DNA from 2 places in the Metabacillus sediminilitoris genome. Region 2 is predicted to be linked to the other one. Evidence: riboswitches for the same ligand, from Rfam matches in the RefSeq annotation. Region 2 holds a riboswitch; the other holds the start of a gene.
What was found. Region 2 has a riboswitch for cobalamin ahead of GMB29_RS10820 (ABC transporter substrate-binding protein). Riboswitches for the same ligand answer to the same signal wherever they lie in the genome.

Region 1 (3,219 bases), 1.5 Mb from region 2:
TCATATAGTTTATCTGCAAATTGAACGGCCTCTTCATGCTCCCATTTAATTTGTTTGAGAGCTAATAAATGATTCCAGCCAAATGTGCCAAGACCGATTGCGCGGTATTTCTCATTTGTTAATTTTGCTTGAAGCACAGGAATTGTATTTAAATCAATAACATTGTCTAGCATTCTTACTTGAATCGGAATGAGTTTTTCTAATACATCATCCATTACTGCTTTTGCAAGGTTAATAGAAGAGAGGTTACAGACAACAAAATCACCTGGTGTTTTTACTGTAATAATTTTTCCATCCTCTGTGTATTGCTCTTCAACAGTAGTCGGGCTCTGATTTTGCGTAATTTCCGTGCAGAGATTACTGCAGTAAATCATGCCTTGATGTGAGTTTGCATTTTGTCTATTTACTTCATCACGATAAAACATATATGGTGTACCAGCTTCCAATTGGCTAATCATGATACGTTTCATCATTTCAATTGCTGGAACTTTTTCTTTTGTTAGTGATTCATTGTTAACGCACTCCCAGTACTTTTCACGGAAGCTGCCATTTCCTTTTTCTTCATCGTAGAAGTCCTCGATGCTATATCCCATCACTTTGCGGACTTCATGTGGATCAAAGAGATACCAATCGCCACGAGCTTCAACCTGCTCCATAAAAACATCTGGTATGCAAACACCTGTAAATAAGTCATGTGTACGCATCCGTTCGTCACCATTGTTTAGCTTGGCATCTAGGAAAGAGAAGATATCTTTGTGCCAAACATCTAAGTATACGGCAATCGCACCTTTACGCTGGCCTAGTTGATCAACGCTGACTGCTGTGTTGTTGAGTTGTTTCATCCATGGAATGACGCCAGATGAAACACCTTTAAAACCTTTAATATCACTGCCGCGGCTGCGAATTTTTCCAAGGTACGCGCCTATCCCGCCGCCCGATTTAGATAAATTAGCAATATCCGTATTACTATCAAAAATTCCTTGTAAACTATCATCAATCGTATCAATGAAACAGCTGGATAATTGTCCAATAGGCTTGCCAGCATTTGATAGTGTCGGGGTTGCTACTGTCATATAAAGATTACTCATTGCCCAGTAAGCTTGTTTGATAAGCTCTAGTCGATGTTCTTTCGTCTCGCCAGCCATCAATGTCATCGCAATGATTAAAAACCGTTCTTGTGGAAGCTCATAGATTTTCTTTGAAAAATCGCGTGTTAAATAGCGATCTGCTAATGTGCGAAGACCAATATATGTAAACAGTCGGTCATTTTCCGGTTGAATAAAGGTGCCTATCTGATCAATTTCCTCTCTTGAATACTGCTCTAGAAGTTTTGAATGGTAAAGACCCTTTGAAACAAGCGTTTTAATAAGATGTGTGAAGCTTCCATATTTATGCTCTTTGTCATAACCTCGATTTTTAGCCGCTTCTTTATAAAGCTTTGATAAGTAAATTTGAGCGCAAAAGTAAGTCCATTCAGGCTCATGTTCATTAATATTTGCTAAACCTTCTAATATCAGTAAATTTGTGAGTTGTTCAGACGTATACGAATCCCTTTGGAGAATAGTGTTTTCGATTCGAATTAAATAATCGTCTATTTGAAGTGAAGGGAAAAGCTGATGTATGTTTTTAATAAATGATGTAAGTTTGTTCGTGTCAAATGCTTCTTGTTCTTGATTATCATCAATGATTATAGGTGTAGCAGTTGTACTCATAATAATTCCTCCAACTATTCGTTTTGATTCTCGGGAAAAGGAGATAAAACGACAGATAAGAAGAATAGGAGAGTAATAACCCATGGTGACTTTCTATCGTTCCATCTTCTCAGTCCCCGAAGAAATTGAAACTTTGGCAAGTTTAAGGCAGGTCTCCTGACTTATGGTCATCCTACTATGAGTCCTTCCCATACTTGATGTACAGTGGTTTTCTCAGTTCGTCACACTTACAGTTGCGGGGACAGTTCTGGAATTACACCAGATTCCCTTTTAGCCAAATTGGCACCTCTTACTCGCTAAATACAATATATAGTTTTAAAAAGTATGAATTTATCAATATGTAGTAACTATATTCTATATACATGATATAGCAGACTTGCAAATTAAGCAACCAATACTTTTTAATTGTCGAAAAATATCGATAGGCATATGAAAAGAAGCCCCCTGTCTCTAGGAGACTTCTAACAAATTAGATATGATCAACTATATCAGGTAGTTCTAGAATTGGTTTAATCGTAAGATTTTCTTCGAAAGGTAGAAAATCAATATGTCTAATTTTAGTAGCAACATCATACTCGCCAATTAAGGTATCCAGAAGGATAAATACAGCTCCATCCAAATCTTGGTTATCTGTGTAGCCCTTTATGTACAGAACGATATCAATTTGATCACCACTGTAAGCTTCATATGAAAAAAATATATCAGCTGGATCTAATTCAACCTCATTATATTGAATCGTGAATTCCTTCCCTCTTTGACGAAAAGCAGTAATGATAAAATGGTCTAGCTTAGGAGCTGCTTCCACAAGGTTAATTACATCTGGGAAGGTTGAATAAATACCATCAGCACTTATGATAAATTCACGTTTTCCATCTATTAATTCAACACTAAATTCAAATGTTAAATCTCGATTAATCTTTGCTAGCTGTTTACTAAGACTCTTAAATAAGGGTTCAACATTATTTTCATCTAGATGAAAAAATTCGTCCGAGTGTTTGATGAACCATGTCCAAAAATTATGATATTTGTTACCGAATAATCTAGTAAGCATGCAAATCACCTTTTATCCTAATTATACATGAAAAGGATGGAAGTGGCTGATTTTTCTAGTATTGATTATTCATAGGTTTTACTAAGGTGAGGAACGCAAATGAGAAATCATTAAAATAGAATGTAAAAAAGCAGTTCTAAAACCAAGTGATGATTTAGACTGCTTTTTCTTTCATATTAAATGGCCTTTTTATTATGCTTGAGTTTTTTTATTACTTAAAAAACCAAACAAAATCGAAAAAAGTGGTGATAAATATAAAAAGAATACGAATGGTAAGTATGAGAGAACAGGAACTCCGAGTGTTTGGGCAAAAAAGGCACCGCTGACACCCCAAGGTATTAATGGATTAATTAAAGTACCCGCATCTTCAAGCGTTCGTGACATATATTTTCGATCAATGTTCATTTTGTCATACAAGCCCTTAAAAGATTGACCAGGGATAAGGATTGATAAATA
Region 2 (3,219 bases):
TAACGTTTGATTCACTATCAGATTGATAGAAAATATTTAAAAAATATTGGGGATCACCGGTATGTGCCGTTAACATGCTATACATAGATAAATCCCAATCATCATTTGCTAGCACCTCATCGATATTCTCCACCTGACGAATGTTGACTTTGATCCCTTCATTTAATAATTCACTTTGAATCGTTTCCGCCATGACGGTTAATTCTGGTCGTTGTGGAAAGGTTAACAGCGTCACTTCAAATGGTTTCCCTTGCTTTTCCCACATTGCATCTGCGTTTTTCTTCCACCCTCTCTGTTTCATTAATTGTTCAATCGACTCTGTTGCTTTTTCCTTCTCCACTTTACCGAATGGCAATATTTCTGGGAATGGGCTCTTTGCTTCCGTACCTTGATCCATCATAATCGATTTGACAATATCTGCACGTGGAATGGACATATCAATGACTTTTCGAAGAGCCACATCCTTAAATAGAGGGGAACTCATATTAAAAAGCAACATATGGGTCCGAAGTGATGGGGCCGTGAATACATCAAATTTCTCGTCCTTCTCCAACAAAGTTATATTATCAATAGGAATATCAGTTGCAGCGTCAACATCCCCGGATTGCAGTGCCATTAATCGTGTATTTCCATCTGGTATAAATTTGATTGTTACTTCTGACAGTAACGCTTCTTTCCCCCAATAATCTTCATATCTCTCTACAACAAGGGATTCATCTTTGTTAAACTGTTTAAATTTAAACGATCCGGTAAACGCAGGATCGTTATTTTTATCTTTGATGGTCGTTACATCAGCAATGATGGTAGACGGATCGGCTAAATGTGCGATCAAAGCCGCATTCGGTTGTTTCGTTACAATTTTTAATTCGTTTTCTGAAAGTACTTCCATTGATTCTACTTGTAATAAATCCTTCGCTTTTTGATCCTTCTTTAAAGACCTAAGCAATGATTCTTTCACACTGGCTGCGTCCATTGCTTTCCCGTTATGGAAACTTACATTGTCCTCCAACTTGAATACCCATGTCGTTTCATTTTCTTGCTTCCATTCTTTCGCCAGCCAGGGAGTGGGCTTCAATTCTTCATTTAACTTCACCAATGTTTCCCCCATACCTGAACGCATAATTTCCCAACTATCACTGCCATGTGGGTCAAGGCTTTGCGGACTCCATGGAAAAGCCAGAGTTACTTTCTTGTCAGATGCTGTAACTACAGCTCCTTCCTTTTCCACTCCCGCGCATCCAGCTAGAGAGAGAATGAGACTACAGAAAACCATCCAAAAAACTAAGGCGTATTTTTGATGACTGTTTTTTACCATATCGAAAACCTCCATTGTTATGTAAAAAAATAAAAAAAGCATTTCTGACCGGCTCATGAGGTCAGAAATGCTTCTTTTGATAAATAAAGGGAATCACTGAACATTTCAATATCATCGATTAGATATAGAGATGGATTCAGACAATTGGTTATCAGCATCCTAACCACCTCCCTAAAATCCCGTAGGTCTAACAGCGATGTTAAAATAGGCAGGTCTCCTGACTAAGGGCATAACGTTCAGACCTTCCCAGGTACAACCCAGTGGTTTTTCTGAAACTAATCAGCATTTCATACTGATACCCATTACAGTGGCGGGTCCGTGCCGGAGTTTAACCGACTTCCCTTTTAAGCTGATAAAGCTTTTTAATGCTTTAACTCGCACCTATTTCCAAGATATATAATATTTTTAAAGTTAATCTAAAAATAGAAAATTTAAGTAACCTTTACGACTTTTACTGTAATAAACCTAAAAAATTTCAACTGAAATCAACTCTAATGTTAGTTTTAATACATCTTGTTGTCAACAGACGATTTGTAAATATGAAGAGTCTGTGTCCTCTTAGGCAAACTAGAGACAATCAAAATATAAAACGAGATCTGGTAAAAGATCTCGTTTTTAGCTTAACATAATATCTTACTTACCTATGTTATTATCCCTTTTTCACGAACAACTTTTCTCTCGTTTGTTCTGCCGCTTCAACCATCACCGTATTTTGTATGAAATTTTTATATAAAAAGTATTGAAGCTTGACAATCTTTTAGCTTTTAGCTTATACCTTACCAAAAACAAAAGACCTCTCTTATTTGTCAAACAATATGCTTTGCAGGAATTAGCACCTTTTCAACAAAGTTGTTGAATGGTTGCCGGGCTTCATAAGGCCAGTCCTCCAGCTCTCTAATGAAAGGGGTTCACTTCTTGTGTTTTTTATCTTTTATTCTTAGGAAAATCACAAGCAGTTGCTAGCATATTTATCTTGGTGCTTTTTCCTTAAGCAATTTAATATCGCTTATACAACAATATTAAAGTATTAAAATAAGACAGAGTCTGCCCTATCTAACAATTGTAAATATAGAATGTTTATAAAGAGTCTGCTGTTTTCCATTAGATTTAACCATAATGGAGTATTTATCGTGTCCCTCAATTGTTCCAAGAATACGGACTCCTTTTAAGATACACACCTTATAATACCTTGATAATACAGGGCTTAAAAAACAGTTTCGATACTTTTAAGTAATGATCCCCTATTACCAAATACTAATTAAGTATTCAGCCTACTACAAAAAAACTTAATTTAACTTAAAAAAATGCAAGTTTTATTGCAATTTACCTTAATACTCCTTATAATTGTTTACAAGGAGTGATTATGTTAAAGGATGGGCTATAAGTTTGATTTTCAATCTAAAATGCTTAATAAGATCCAAACTACTACCAGATTTTTCTTGTATGTAAATTCATTTAAAACAAGAGAAAAATTTTTCGACCAATAGTTTCTATCATTTTTATCATGATCATTCTATCATACAAGTTTATAAGAGGAGGATTTTCCAGATGAATCAAGAAAACATAGGTTTGTCTCGCAGAAAATTTTTAGGAAATGCTTGTAAAATTGGAAGCGCTTCCGCTATTTTAGGTGTAACTGGTACGATGGGTTTAATCGCTCCAGAAACAGCTAGTGCAGGAGAAAAAAGTAATAAACATCACAGCAAGAAACCCTCAAAAAACAGCTCCTATATGTTATTGAATGTTCGACTGGAAAGTGGATATAAGTTTGAAAATGGTGAGGTAGTTGCAACCGAAAGTGTATTACGTAATATTCAAATTGATAAAGGTAAAATTACTAAAATACTAGATACAAAGGCAGATTATAAAAGAAATATTGATTGCTATGACGCAAAAGGAATGCT

Region 1: it holds a riboswitch for cobalamin, as region 2 does, so the genes downstream of both, GMB29_RS03995 (ribonucleoside-diphosphate reductase subunit alpha) here and GMB29_RS10820 (ABC transporter substrate-binding protein) in region 2, are expected to answer to the same signal.

Annotation. Positions count from the first base shown of each region.
Region 1 is NZ_CP046266.1:766,716-769,934, forward strand. Features, by position in the region: gene GMB29_RS03995 (ribonucleoside-diphosphate reductase subunit alpha) at 1-1,712, opposite strand, end outside; cobalamin riboswitch at 1,842-2,017, opposite strand; gene GMB29_RS04000 (hypothetical protein) at 2,182-2,763, opposite strand; gene nhaC (Na+/H+ antiporter NhaC) at 2,956-3,219, opposite strand, start outside.
Region 2 is NZ_CP046266.1:2,281,478-2,284,696, reverse strand. Features, by position in the region: gene GMB29_RS10820 (ABC transporter substrate-binding protein) at 1-1,315, opposite strand, end outside; cobalamin riboswitch at 1,506-1,715, opposite strand; SAM riboswitch class I at 2,112-2,219, opposite strand; gene GMB29_RS10815 (RNA chaperone Hfq) at 2,365-2,493, opposite strand; gene GMB29_RS10810 (amidohydrolase) at 2,864-3,219, shown strand, end outside.